DNA from 2 places in the Rhizobium sp. IY2 genome. Region 1 is predicted to be linked to the other one. Evidence: predicted binding sites of a transcription regulator. Region 1 holds the regulator's gene; the other holds the start of a gene.
The links. Region 1 encodes LexA, which represses DNA repair genes until DNA is damaged. Its sites were predicted from a motif close to TGTTCNNNNTGTGTTCNG; they were not measured.
Positions count from the first base shown of each region.

Region 1 (7,400 bases):
GGCCTATCCGACGAAGAAGATCGCCGCCGCCGGCGCGCTCATCGCCGTCACGGCCTATTTCCTGATCTCCGGCTTCGCGGTCTCGGCCGAGCGCGCCTTCATCATGATGGCGATCATGCTGATTGCCGTCTTCTTCGACCGGCCGTCGATCAGCCTGCGCAATGTCGCTCTCTCCGCGCTCGTCATCCTCGCCATTTCGCCGTCCGAGGTCCTGGGTCCGAGCTTCCAGATGTCCTTTGCCGCAACCTTGGCGCTCGTGTCGGGCTATCAGCTGTGGAAGGATCGGCGCGTCCGCGAGAATGCCTTCCTGAAGCTGCCGATCGTCAGGCCTTTCGTCGCGGTTGCGGGGTTCTTCGGCGGTGTCTTCCTGACCTCGCTGATCGGCGGTTTCTCCACCGCACTGTTTTCGATCGAGCATTTTCATCGCCTGACCGCCTACGGCCTGCCGGCAAACCTCGCGACGATGCCGATCATCTCCTTCATCATCATGCCGGCCGGGTTGCTGGCGATGCTGCTCATGCCTTTCGGTCTGGACGTTTTGCCTTGGAAGATTGTCGGATTCGGCCTCGATCTGGTGATCGCCGTCGCCAAGACCGTGTCCGGCTGGGGTGGCGACATCGGCATCGGCCGCTTGCCCGCCTGGTATTTCGCGGTCGCCGTGGCAGGCTTCCTGCTGCTGACGCTACTCCGCACTCGGCTGCGCCATATGGGCACGTCGATCATATCAGTCGCAACGCTCATCCTGCTGGTTCTGCCGGTTCCCCGGCCGCCGGATCTGGTGATTTCGGAAGATGGCAGTCTCGTCGCGGTCGTCGAGGCGGCGGCAATGGCCTCCAACCGTGAAAACCCGCCGGATTTCATCTTCGACCAATGGCAGCGCGCGCTCGTCCTGCCGGCGCATGACCCGCCGAAGATGCTGGATGGTCCTGCTGTCCCGCCAGCGGGAGAGGACCGCCGCGTCAAGCTTTCCCGCGATCAGCAGAACGAAGCGAGGGCGGCGATGCGGGCGGCCGCAGCCGGCGGTGACGCAAACCGCTTTTCCTGTGTCAAGAAGGCCTGGTGCATATCAAGGCTTGGCAACGGTCATGTGGTCGCCGTCATCGACAATGCCGCCTATCTCGCTCCGGCCTGCGATGCGGCCGATATCGTGGTAACGTCGGTCCGCCTGCGTTTCAACAGCTGCCGCTCAGGCGCGACGCTCTTCACCGGCGAGACGTTGCGCCGGACCGGTTCCGTCGAGCTGCGCTTCGCCGAGGCCGGCATGGAGGTCACAACCGCATTCGATGATCTGTGGCGGCCATGGATCCGCCATCGCGCCTATGACTGGCGCAGCAACAGCTTTGTCGAAACCGGCCTGCAGGGTGTCAGTGATAGCGGCGAATAAGGCCGACGAGTTTGCCCTGCACCTTGACGCGGTCTGGCCCGAAGATCCGGGTCTCGTAAGCCGGGTTGGCCGCTTCCAGCGCGATCGAGGCGCCCTTGCGGCGGAAGCGTTTGAGCGTCGCTTCTTCGTCGTCGACGAGAGCAACGACGATGTCGCCAGGGCTTGCGGTGCTGCCATTGCGGATGATCACGGTGTCGCCGTCGAAAATGCCGGCGTCGATCATCGAATCACCCTTGACCTCCAGCGCGTAGTGTTCACCGGAGCCGAGCATATCGGCCGGAACGACGATGTCGTGGGTGTTGTTCTGGATTGCCGAGATCGGAACGCCGGCGGCGATCCGGCCCATGACCGGCACGGAGACTGAGTTGCCATTGTCGGCGACGGGTTTTGCAGGAGCGGGAGTGGCGACCGGCTGGGGCTTGCCCAGGCTGCCCTCAATGACGCTCGGCGAAAAGCCGCGCCGGGGCTGGATGCTGGGGCTATAGGCCTCCGGAAGCTTGATGACCTCGAGTGCGCGGGCCCGGTTCGGTAGGCGGCGAATGAAGCCACGCTCCTCGAGCGCAGTAATCAGCCGGTGAATCCCGGACTTCGAAGCGAGATCCAGGGCGTCCTTCATTTCGTCGAAAGACGGCGGAACGCCGGATTCCTTCATGCGCTCATGAATGAAGAGGAGAAGCTCCTGTTGTTTGCGCGTGAGCATCGACGTTGTGACCTCGTGATTGAAACAAATCCAGAACAGACACTATATGTTCCATATGTGTTCCGCAAGTAGCTAAATTTCCGTAAAACTTGGCGCCAACTCGTTGAGATTTTTATTTTCATTCGCCGGATTGGCCGACAAGTCTTGCCTTGCGCGGCACTGTCGCACATCTCTGCCGTGTGAGGAGAGGGGATACCATGAACGAGCATTCCGCCAAACCACGCCCGCTGGATCATGTCGTGCTGCCGGTCGTCAATATCGATCTGGCGCGCGAGAGGCTCGGCAAGCTGGGCTTTACCGTTGCCGCCGATGCGCGTCATCCCTTCGGAACGGAGAATGCCTGCGTCTTTTTTGCCGATAAGACCTATCTGGAGCCGCTCGGGATTGCGAGCGTTAGGGAAAGTGAAGCATCGGCGCGGCAAGGCAATGTCTTCACCGCCCGCAACCGCGCCTTCCGATTCCGCTGCGGCGAGGAAGGGCTTTCGGCGGTGGCCTTCGGCAGCGAGGATGCCGATATCGATCATCGGAATTTCGTCGGCGACGGAGCGAGCGCCGGCGAGATGCTGGCGTTCAGCCGGCCGATGACGATGCCGGATGGTTCTGAGAGCATTGCCGGCTTCAGGCTGGCCTTTGCCGGCGACCTGCGCGCGCCCGATCTCTTTCTCTTCACCGTCGAGCGCGTCAATCCGCTGCCGGCCGACCGCGGCGCGCTGGAGGCGCATGCCAATGGCGTCACCGGCATTGCCGAGGTGGTGTTTTGCGCGCCCGATGCGGCTGCCTTCGCCGCCTTCGTCAGTCTTGCCAGCGCGCAATCGGCAGTCGAGAACACCGGTTTCGGCGTCAAGATCGCGGCGTCGAATGTGAAAATCAGCCTGATGACGCCGGAGGGTTTGGAGGCCTATTTCGAGGTCGCCGTCCCATCCGCCGACCGCGGCCTGCGCGGCCGGGCGATTCTCTTCGCTGTCGCCGATCTTGCCGTGACAGAAGCGCATTTGGCTGCTAACGGGGTGACATATACGCGCAAGAACAATCGCATTCTGGTGAAGCCCGCGCCCGGGCAGGGCACGCTTTTCGCCTTCGAGGAAACACGATGAGCACAGATACGAATTCCCAAGTCAAGATCGGCGAGGGCCAGGGCCAGGTCACCTTTTCCAACACCGGCCGCCTGTCGCTGATTGCCGGCCCTTGCCAGATGGAGAGCCGCGACCACGCCTTCATGGTGGCCGGCACGCTGAAGGAGCTTTGCGGAAAGCTCGGCATCGGCCTCGTATACAAGAGCTCCTTCGACAAGGCGAACCGCACTTCGCTTTCGGCCGAACGCGGCATCGGCATTGAAAAGGGCATGGAGATCTTTGCCGACCTCAAGAAGGAATTCGGCTTTCCCGTCCTGACCGACGTTCATACCGCCGAACAATGCGCCGAGGTGGCAAAGACCGTCGATGTCCTGCAGATCCCGGCCTTCCTTTGCCGCCAGACCGATCTTCTCATCGCCGCCGCCAAGACCGGCCGCGTCGTCAATGTCAAGAAGGGCCAGTTCCTCGCTCCCTGGGATATGAAAAACGTCCTGAAGAAGCTCAACGCCAGCGGCAATCCGAACGTGCTGCTGTGCGAGCGCGGCGCCTCCTTTGGCTACAACACGCTGGTTTCCGACATGCGTTCGCTGCCGATCATGGCGTCGATGGGTGCTCCCGTTGTTTTCGACGCGACCCATTCCGTGGCGCAGCCGGGCGGGCAGGGCGATTCCTCGGGCGGCCAGCGGGAATTCGTGGAAACGCTGGCGCGCGCAGCGGTGGCGACCGGCATTGCCGGCGTCTTCCTCGAAACCCATCAGGACCCCGACAATGCGCCTTCCGACGGACCGAACATGGTCTATCTCAAGGACATGCCGCGGCTCCTCGAAAAGCTGCTTGCCTTCGATGCGGTCGCCAAGGCCTGATTACCCAGCTTGACGTTCAACAGTCTGACACGATCGCGCTATAAGCATGTCGCGCAAAACCAAAGAGCAAGGCGCGGACCAAGCGAATGTTAGAGATCGCGACGCGCTTTCGCCCACATCGGAACGCTGGTTCGAAGGCTGGCAATTGCGGCATTGTAATTTGCTCGCCTTCGATTAAGACAGGTTTCGAACGACTTATCACCCACTGAGCAGGAAGAACCCATGACTGCAATCACCGATATCATCGCCCGCGAGATTCTCGATAGCCGTGGCAATCCCACCGTCGAAGTCGATGTCTATCTCGAAGACGGCAGCATGGGCCGTGCGGCTGTTCCCTCGGGCGCCTCGACGGGCGCGCATGAGGCGGTCGAACTGCGCGACGGCGGCAAGCGCTACCTCGGCAAGGGCGTCCAGAAGGCGGTCGACGCCGCCAACACCGAGATCTTCGATGCGATCGGCGGCATCGACGCCGAAAACCAGATCCAGATCGACAACATCATGATCGAGCTGGACGGCACGCCGAACAAGTCGCGCCTCGGCGCCAACGCCATCCTCGGCGTGTCGCTCGCCGTCGCCAAGGCTGCCGCCCAGGCCTCCGGCCTGCCGCTCTACCGTTATGTCGGCGGCGCTTCCGCCAGCCTGCTGCCGGTGCCGATGATGAACATCATCAACGGCGGCGCCCATGCCGACAACCCGATCGATTTCCAGGAATTCATGATCCTGCCGGTCGGCGCCGATACGATCGCCGAAGCCGTGCGCATGGGTTCGGAAGTCTTCCATACGCTCCGCAAGGAACTTGCCGCACAGGGCCACAACACCAATGTCGGCGACGAAGGCGGTTTCGCACCGGGCCTGAAGAGCGCTTCCGAAGCCCTCGACTTCATCGTCAAGTCGGTCGAAAAAGCCGGCTACAAGCCGGGCGAGGACATCTACCTCGGCCTCGATTGCGCCTCGACGGAATTCTTCAAGGACGGCAAATATGTTCTCGAAGGGGAAGGCCGCACGCTCGAATCGGGCGCCATGGCCGAATATCTGGCCGAACTCGCCGCCAAGTACCCGATCATCTCGATCGAGGACGGCATGGCTGAGGACGACTGGGATGGCTGGAAGACGCTGACCGACCTGACCGGCAAGAAAACCCAGCTCGTCGGCGACGATCTCTTCGTCACCAACTCTGCCCGCCTTCGCGATGGCATCCGCATGGGTGTCGCCAACTCGATCCTCGTCAAGGTCAACCAGATCGGCTCGCTGACCGAAACCCTCGACGCCGTCAACACGGCGCACAAGGCAGCCTATACCGCCGTCATGTCTCACCGCTCCGGCGAAACGGAAGATTCGACCATCGCCGATCTCGCGGTCGCCACCAACTGCGGTCAGATCAAGACCGGCTCGCTGTCGCGTTCCGACCGTCTTGCCAAGTACAACCAGCTGATCCGTATCGAAGAAGGCCTCGGTCCTCAGGCCCAGTATGCCGGCCGCTCGATCATTCGCGGCTGATCGCATCTGATTTTCAACGGTTCGACCCGCGCCTCTCCGGCGCGGGTTTTTTGTTGCTCTTTTTTAGAGTCAACGAACGGTTAATCTCTGCGCTGTAGATTGAGCGAATTGGTAATGCGTTCAAGAGCATGCGTGTATGTGGACAAAGCATCATAAGAAGAGAAAGCTCGGCCGCTTCGTCATTCCGGCCATGACGGTCGCCTTCCTTTCCTATTTCGGTTATCACTGCATTCACGGCGATTACGGCCTGCGCGCGACGGAAGCGTTCGAGCACCAGCGTGTCGCGCGTGAAAAAGAGCTTGCAGTCTTGAAGACGAAGCGCGAACATCTGGAAAATCAGGTCGCGCTGCTCAGTGACGGCTCGCTCGACAAGGACATGCTGGACGAAAAAGCGCGCTATCAGCTCAATGTGTCGCGCGCGGACGAGATCGTCATATTCAACCATTATTCCAATTAACCGGAAACAGGTTAATTGGAATTTCAGGCGTTTTATCAACGATTTAGCGCCGAATACGAGCCATGCAATTATGGCATTGCTGTGGTCATATTTCTTCCCTATGGTACGCGCCACCAAGAACCGACAAACCCATAGGGAGGGTTGAATGGCGCCGCGAAAGACCGCGACCGTTTCCAGCCGCAAAACTGCAGCAAAACCCGCAGCCAAAGCATCGAATGGAGGCCCGGTAGCCGACTTCGATCGCGATGAGGAGCTCAAGGCCTATCGCGAAATGCTGCTCATCCGCCGCTTCGAGGAGAAGGCCGGTCAGCTTTACGGCATGGGCTTCATCGGCGGCTTTTGCCACCTCTACATCGGTCAGGAAGCTGTCGTCGTCGGCATGCAGATGGCGCAGAAGGAAGGCGACCAGGTCATCACCGCCTATCGCGACCACGGCCATATGCTGGCGACCGGCATGGAAGCGCGTGGCGTCATGGCGGAACTGACCGGGCGCCGCAGCGGCTATTCCCACGGGAAGGGCGGCTCGATGCACATGTTCTCGAAAGAGAAGCATTTCTACGGCGGTCACGGCATCGTCGGCGCCCAGGTCTCGCTCGGAACCGGTCTGGCTTTCGCAAACAGCTACCGCGGCAACGGCAATGTCTCGATCGCCTATTTCGGCGACGGCGCTGCCAACCAGGGCCAGGTTTACGAGAGCTTCAACATGGCGGCTCTCTGGAAACTGCCGATCGTCTATATCGTCGAGAACAACCGTTACGCCATGGGCACCTCGACCGCCCGCGCCACGGCGCAGTCGAACTATTCGCTGCGCGGCTCCGGCTTCGGCATCCCCGGCATTCAGGTCGATGGCATGGACGTTCGCGCCGTCAAGGCGGCGGCCGACGAGGCGCTCGAACATTGCCGCTCCGGCAAGGGCCCGATCATTCTCGAAATGCTGACCTATCGTTATCGCGGTCACTCCATGTCCGATCCGGCGAAGTATCGCTCCAAGGACGAAGTGCAGAAGATGCGCTCCGAGCATGACCCGATCGAACAGGTCAAGGCGCGCCTCATCGAAAAGGGCTGGGCCTCCGAAGACGATCTGAAGGCGATCGACAAGGATGTCCGCGACATCGTCGCCGACAGCGCCGACTTCGCCCAGGCCGATCCGGAGCCGGATGCATCCGAGCTCTACACCGACATTCTGCTCTAATCGGGGGAGGGAACCCATGCCTATCGATATCCTCATGCCCGCCCTCTCTCCGACGATGGAAGAAGGCACGCTGTCCAAATGGCTGAAGCAGGAAGGTGACAAGGTCACCTCGGGCGACGTGATCGCCGAAATCGAAACCGACAAGGCGACGATGGAAGTCGAAGCCGTCGATGAAGGTGTCATCGGTAAGCTGCTCGTCGATGCCGGCACCGAAGGTGTCAAGGTCAACACCAA
Region 1 is NZ_JBLKNU010000001.1:1,519,226-1,526,625, reverse strand. Features, by position in the region: gene ACMUVN_RS07480 (ComEC/Rec2 family competence protein) at 1-1,384, shown strand, start outside; gene lexA (transcriptional repressor LexA) at 1,365-2,084, opposite strand; gene ACMUVN_RS07470 (VOC family protein) at 2,282-3,178, shown strand; gene kdsA (3-deoxy-8-phosphooctulonate synthase) at 3,175-4,020, shown strand; gene eno (phosphopyruvate hydratase) at 4,243-5,517, shown strand; gene ACMUVN_RS07455 (FtsB family cell division protein) at 5,654-5,974, shown strand; gene pdhA (pyruvate dehydrogenase (acetyl-transferring) E1 component subunit alpha) at 6,120-7,166, shown strand; gene ACMUVN_RS07445 (pyruvate dehydrogenase complex E1 component subunit beta) at 7,183-7,400, shown strand, end outside.

Region 2 (7,400 bases), on a different contig from region 1:
TGGCTTCGTCGACCACATCGCTGCCCGCAGCATCGGTCACCGTTGCGTCGATCTCCTCCAGGGAAGCACGTCCATTTGGAGGCGATCCGAGAAGGCCTGCGAGATCGTTGAAGTTGATCGATTTTGGTGTGATCACGACCTCTCCGTCGATGATGGAGAAAACAAGCTGATCGCCGGGCTGAAGACCGAGAGCATCCCGCAGTTCCTTCGGAAGCGTTATCTGGCCTTTGGGTGAAAGCGTAAATTCTCCCCACATCGATCAGTAGTCCTATTTTGGTGAGTGAGTCGGAAAATTTGTCATTTGTCGGAAAATCGACAGTTTATCCTACTCTACCGCGCCAGTTCCTTCAATCCCAATCGGATCAGCTTGGCGCTGTCTGCACCATCGCCTGCCGTCTTCATGGCTGCGGCAATCGCATTCGCCGCCTGGTCGCGGGAATAGCCGAGGTTGGTCAGTGCGGAAACCGCATCGGCGACAGGTGCTGCCGCGACACCTTCGCCGAGTTCCTGTTTGAGGCCGATATTGATCGCTTCGCCGGCAAAGGCCGGCGCCCGGTTCTTGAGCTCGGTGACGAGGCGCATCGCCACTTTCGGACCAACGCCCGGTGCGCGGGAGACGGCGGCGCGGTCCTGCAGGGCGATCGCATTGGCAAGTTCGCCCGGCGTCAACGTCGACAGCACGGCGAGTGCCACCTTGGCGCCGACGCCCTGGACGCTCTGGAGCAGGTTGAACCATTCCCGCTCCAGCGCGCTCATGAAGCCGAAGAGCTTCAACTGGTCCTCGCGCACATAGGTCTCGATGAACAGCACGCAGGCCTCGCCGGCCGAGCCGAGCTTGGACAGGGTGCGGGCCGAACAATGGGCGACGTAGCAGACGCCGTGCACATCGACGAGCACATAGTCTTCGCCGATCTCGTCTATGGTGCCTTTCAGCTTGCCGATCATGGGTCGCGGTCTCTCAGCAGATGGGAACAAGTCAAGTATAGATTAACCGGCCAGTGCCTGGCGCATCCTGTTACTGCCGCGATTATGCGCGTGGCAGATGGCGATCGCCAGGGCGTCGGCAGCATCGTCGCCCTTGAATTCGACTTTCGGCATCAGGATCTTCAGCATCATGTGGATCTGGTGCTTTTCGCCATGGCCGACGCCGATGACGGCCTTTTTTACGGCGTTCGGGGCATATTCCGAAACCGGCAGGCCGGCACGCGCCGGCACCAGCATGGCGATGCCGCGGGCCTGGCCAAGCTTCAAGGTCGCCACCGCATCCTTGTTGACGAAGGTCTGTTCGACGGCGGCTTCATCCGGCTTGTAGCTATGGACGATCTCCGCCAGGCCGTCGTGCAATTGGCAAAGGCGAGAGGCAAGGTCCATGTCGCCATCGGAGGTCACGGTTCCAGACGCGACAAACCGCAGGGAATTGCCCAGCGTGTCAATGATTCCCCAACCGGTGCGGCGAAGTCCGGGATCAATACCGACAATGCGAATCGTATTTTGCATGGTTCAACCTATAGCGATCGCGAAATAAGTGCCATCGATATGTGAACAAAACAAAAACACTCCCGGATTTAGGCCCCGCCATTTACCGCGAATTAAAACAGATGCCCGAATTCTAGTCGTCAATACGAGAGGGGCTTCTTTTCACGAAGATTAAGCCCCCGATGTTCTGTTTACAGGTCAGTCGATCGGGCATGCGCTGCATGCCAGGCTGGCAAGCGCGTTCAGAAGGGGTTCGTCGTACATGGCACAGAGATTTCAATCCCTGTCCTTCAAGGTCATCGTCACATTCATTCTGCTGACCGTGCTGTCGATCGCGGTCATCGACGTACTCGCCTATTTCGCCAGCAGCCGCATCTCCGACGAGCAGGCGCTGAAGGCCAAGGAAAGCGTGCTGATCTTCCGCGGCGACATGCTGCAGGACCAGCTGGCGCAGCTTGAAAACCAGGCCAACTCGATTGCGCGCATCGAGGCGCTGCAAATGTCGATCACCAGCCTGAAGAGCGGCTGGAAAACCATCGAGAAGACCTCGGGCGACGCTCGTGCCGAGCTGAAGAAGGTTTTCATATCGAACAATCCCAACCCGGCCGACCAGCGCGAGAAGCTTATGAAGCCGGAAGGGCCGAGCGGCTTTTATTATTCGAACCATGAGAAGACGCAGGGCGAAGTCGCCCGCGACCTCGAGGATACCGCCTTCAGCGACCTGCTGATCGCCGATCTCGAGGGCACGGTCCTCTATTCCTATAAGAAGGAGGACGATTTCGCCGAGAACCTGAAGTCGGACGCCTGGAAGGCAACCGGCGCCGGCATCGCTTTCGCCAAGGCGATCGAGAATACCGCCAAGGCGACCGATGATGCCGCGCCGACAGGTTTCTCCGGCCTTCGCGTCGATGCCGGCAGCGGCAAATCGGCGATCTTCTATGCCGTGCCGATCATCAAGCTCGGAGCGGCCAAGGGCATCATCCTCTTCAAGGTGCGCGACGACATCGTCACCGGCATCCTTGCCAAGGGCATCGTCCAGGGCAGCACGGCACGGGCGGCGATCGTCTCCGGCGATGGATCGGCTATCGGTCTCGATGCGGCCGGCAAGCTTGCCATGCTCGATGCCACACCCTTCACCTTCATCCAGAGCGCACTTGCCAGTTCGGCGATGACGGTTGCCGATTTCAACCGGGCGGATGGCGCCGCCCGTGCCTATGTCCGCGGCATCGACTATCGCGGCGACCGCTTCCTGGTGGTCGAGAGCGTGCTGCTCAGCGAACTCAATGCCGGCTCGATCGAGATCGCCACTCTGCTGACGATGATCGGCATCGGCGTGCTCGTCGTCATGGCGGTCGCGACCGGCCTCGTCACCAATTTCCTGTTTTCGCCACTTGCCCGGCTTGCCGGCGTCACCCGCGATGTCGCGGACGGCAAACTCGACAGCGAGATCGGCAGCCTGAACCGCAAGGACGAAATCGGCACGATGGCCAACGCGCTCGCCCGCTTCCGGCAGTCGCTGATCGAAGGCCGCGAGCTCGAAGCCGCCAGTGAAGAGACGCGCCTGCAGGCCGAGCACGACCGCCAGCAGAATCTGGCCGAGCGCGAGGCAGAGGCGAAGACGCTGCAGCAGGTGGTCGAGGCGCTCGACGAGGGCCTGCATCATCTGGCGAACGGCGATCTCGCCTACCAGATCGATACACGCTTCCCGAACGAGCTCGAAAGCCTGCGGGTCAATTTCAACGAAGCGCTGGCGACGCTCAGCGAAACCATGACGGCAATCGGCGGCAACTCGATGGCGGTGCGCGCCGGCTCCGAGGAGATGCGCACCGGCGCCGACGAGCTTGCCGGGCGCACCGAGCGCCAGGCCGGCTCGATCACCGAAACGGCGAATGCGATCAGCGCCATCACCCAGTCGGTCCGTCAGCAGATCGAGCGGGCCGAACAGGCCGAGCGCATCGCCCGCGACGCCAAGAAGGAAACGACGGGCTCCGGCCAGATCATGCAGGAGACGATCGCGGCGATGGAGGCAATCCAGGCTTCCTCGCGCCAGATCAACACGATCATCTCGGTCATCGACGACATCGCCTTTCAGACCAACCTCCTGGCGCTCAACGCCGGCGTCGAGGCGGCGCGCGCCGGTGAATCCGGCAAGGGCTTCGCCGTCGTCGCCATGGAAGTGCGCGAGCTCGCCCAGCGCTCATCGAGCGCGGCGAAGGAGATCTCCAACCTGCTGCAGAAATCGACGCATGAGGTCGAAAGCGGCGTTACGCTGGTGGAAAGGGCGGGCGTTGCTCTCACGGGCATCGGCGCCCATGTCGAGGCGATCAACGGGCAGATCAACGAGATCATGGGCGCGACCCGCGAGGAGGCCAATACGCTGCGTGAGATCAATAGCGCTGTCGCCGAACTCGACGCGATGACGCAGCAGAACGCCTCGATGGTCGAGGAGACGACGGCGGCGATCCACCGGCTGGCGACGGAAGCCCTGGAAATGGACCGCCAGCTCGGCAATTTCACGCTGCCGCAAGGCCACCACCAGCCGAGCGCCGAGGTGCATGTGCTGCGCCGTCACCGCTAAGCTATCGCTTCCAGCATCTGGCAGGGGTCGCGCTCGCGCGGCCCTTTTTGTTTGCGCGCATGGTTTGGAATGGTGCGAGGGCGAACCTACATAGGCTGCATCCTTCAACTGCCCGGCAGGTTTTCCATGGTTCCCTTCTCCATACTCGACCTTTCCCCCGTTGCCGAAGGCAGCACCGTGCGTCAGTCCCTCGAAAGTTCGGCGCGGATGGCTGAGAAGGCCGAGGAGTTCGGCTACAAGCGCTTCTGGCTCGCCGAACATCACGGCATGCCGGGGATCGCCAGTGCCGCCACATCAGTCGTCATCGGCCATGTCGGGGCTGCGACCAAGCGCATCCGCATCGGCTCGGGCGGCATCATGCTGCCCAATCATTCGCCGCTCGTCATCGCCGAGCAGTTCGGCACGCTGGAGGCGCTTTTCCCCGGCCGCATCGATCTCGGCCTCGGGCGCGCGCCGGGAACGGATATGCGTACGGCACAGGCGCTGCGGCGCAACCTCGAAGCCGGCGCAAACAGCTTCCCCAACGACGTGGTGGAATTGCAGCAACTCCTTGGCACACCGGTCGAGAACCAGGCGATCCTCGCCGTTCCCGGCAATGGCTCGCATATCCCGATCTGGCTGCTCGGCTCCAGCCTTTACAGTGCGCAGCTCGCCGCCATGCTCGGGCTTCCATACGCCTTCGCCTCGCATTTCGCACCCGACATGCTGCTCGATGCGATCGCCATCTACCGTGACCGTTTCCAGCCTTCGGCGACACTCGACAAGCCCTATGTGATGGTCGGCGTCATGGGCGCGGTGGCGGCGACGGACGAGGAGGCGCGGTACCATTTCACCTCCGCCCAGCAGCAGTTCGTCAATCTGCGCCGCAATGTCCGCGGGCCGTTCCCGCGTCCGGTGGCCGATATGGAGGACTTCTGGTCGCCGATGGAGAAGATGAATGTCGAACACACGCTGCGTTATGCCGTCGTCGGCTCGCCAAAGACGGCCGAAGCGAAACTGACGGAGTTTCTGCGGGAAACAGAGGCCGACGAGGTGATCATCTCGATGCCGATCCATGACATCGAGGCGCGGCTGAAATCGGTGGAGCTCTTCGCGGGGCTGGGAAGCTTCATGCGAGCCGCCGCTTAGGATCTACACAAGGATCTTGCCCGCAAGAAAAAACCCGGCGTTGCGGCCGGGTTTTATTTAACACCTGTCTGAGGAAACTCAGGCGGAGAGCTTCGCCAGCACTTCTTCCGAGACTTCGAAGTTGGAATAGACGTTCTGCACGTCGTCATCGTCTTCGAGCGAGTCGATGAGCTTCATCAGCGACTGGGCTTTTTCCTCGTCCACCGGCACGTTGTTCTGAGCACGCCAGATGGCCTTGACGGTTTCGGCTTCGCCGAGGCTCGATTCCAGCGCTTTCGCCACTTCGCCGAGGGCTTCGAAGCCGCAAGTGATGTAGTGGCCGTCTTCGTCGGTCTCGACGTCGTCGGCGCCGGCTTCGATCGCGGCTTCCATCACCTTGTCGGCATCACCGACGGAAAGCTTGTAGGTGATTTCGCCGACATGGTCGAAGGAGAAGGAAACGGAACCGGTTTCGCCGAGAGCGCCGCCGGCCTTGGTGAAGATCGAGCGGACGTTGGAGGCGGTGCGGTTGCGGTTGTCGGTCAGCGCCTCGACGATGATCGCCGTGCCGCCCGGGCCATAGCCCTCGTAACGGACTTCATCGTAGTTTTCGCCGTCGGCGCCGGCTGCCTTCTTGATGGCGCGGTCGATATTGTCCTTCGGCATGGACTGGGCCTTGGCGTTCTGGATCGCCAGGCGGAGGCGGGCGTTCATCGTCGGGTCGGGCAGGCCGGCCTTGGCGGCAACGGTGATTTCGCGTGCGAGCTTGGAGAACATTTTCGACCGCACGGCGTCCTGACGGCCCTTGCGGTGCATGATGTTTTTAAACTGTGAATGGCCAGCCATGGCACCCCTGTTCACGTCTCATTGTTCGGAATGGGCCGCCTTATAAGAGCGAAACGGCACCCGTTCAAGGAAAAAGCAGTTCGGAACAAAGGCGAGGGGATGACGTTTCAATCGAACTCCACCCAACGAAAGGAACGGTCATGGCAAGTCTCAGCGAGGCGCAGGAACATCCAGCACGTCAGCTCTGGGATCAGGTCAACGATGTTCATGCCGGCATGCTCGGAATTTCGGGGCTGGACATGCACATGCAGCCGATGGCGCCGCATGCCGATCCCACCACCAATACCATCTGGTTCTATACCAAGACCGATGCCGACATCGTGCGCGCCATCAAGCCCGGCAGCCGCGCACATTTCTGTGTCATCGGCAAGGATCACGATTATCACGCCTGCCTTGCCGGCGTGATCGAAGTGCGCCCCGACCCTTCCAAGATCGAGGAGTACTGGAGTTCGATCATTGCCGCCTGGTACGACGGCGGCAAGAAGGACCCCAAGCTCACCATGCTTTCCCTCCACGTCGACGATGCCGAGATCTGGGTTTCCACAGGCAACAAGCTGAAATTCGGCTGGGAAATCGCCAAGGCCAATCTAGACGACGACAAGATGCCGGATGTCGGCATCAAGCGTCATCTGCAATTTGCCTGACGCGCAAGGCTCCTGCATAATTCTTAAATCGGAACCGATTTAAGGATAAAATTGCAGCAATTCACAGTGCTACAGCGTCCTTTGCGCGTCTAAAAGACGCGCGGCGCTGCAGGAGGGAAACCGCCGGGCCTTTTACCGCACTCCCTTCAGCACATAGATCAGCGGTTTTTTCGGCAGCGTGCGCATCGAGACGGTGATGCTGTCGTCGGGCGCATAGGCGACGTCGAAATCCTTGCCGAACATCGAAACGAAGGCATCGACCGGCGGGCCGCGGCGGTGCATCGGCAGGATCAGCGACGAGCGTAGCCGCTTGATGACGCGGCTCATGCTGTCGGCGCCCATGGTCAGGCCGCCATCGACCGGCACCATGACGACATCGAGGCGGCCGATCTCGATATAATGGGTATCCGTCAGTTCGTAATGCAGGTGGCCGAGATGGCCGATGCAGAGGCCGGCGATCTCGAAAATGAAGATGGAATTGCCGTTCTCCTGCGAGCCGCCGAGGCCGTAGCTGAAGCGGATATCCGTCGGAACATTGCGGATATAGGCATCGCCGACGACGAGATCGATGTCGGCCTTTTCGCCGGGAACGTCGCTCCACCCATGCAGAACATGTTTGATGCCGGGATCGGGAGTCAAGGTGAAGTGGGTGGTGTGCGCCTTGTTCATGGTCACCACATCGGGCAACGTCGCCGGCCTGTACCAGCCGTTATAGTCTGTGGCGATGATGATGCCGCCGGGCGTGTCGA
Region 2 is NZ_JBLKNU010000006.1:280,813-288,212, forward strand. Features, by position in the region: gene ACMUVN_RS20690 (AbrB/MazE/SpoVT family DNA-binding domain-containing protein) at 1-256, opposite strand, end outside; gene ruvA (Holliday junction branch migration protein RuvA) at 331-945, opposite strand; gene ruvC (crossover junction endodeoxyribonuclease RuvC) at 988-1,497, opposite strand; gene ACMUVN_RS20705 (methyl-accepting chemotaxis protein) at 1,739-4,054, shown strand; gene ACMUVN_RS20710 (LLM class flavin-dependent oxidoreductase) at 4,181-5,182, shown strand; gene ACMUVN_RS20715 (YebC/PmpR family DNA-binding transcriptional regulator) at 5,261-6,007, opposite strand; gene ACMUVN_RS20720 (pyridoxamine 5'-phosphate oxidase family protein) at 6,148-6,651, shown strand; gene ACMUVN_RS20725 (MBL fold metallo-hydrolase) at 6,784-7,400, opposite strand, start outside.
Region 2: the regulator LexA is predicted to act here: its motif matches at 1,539-1,556, upstream of ruvC (crossover junction endodeoxyribonuclease RuvC).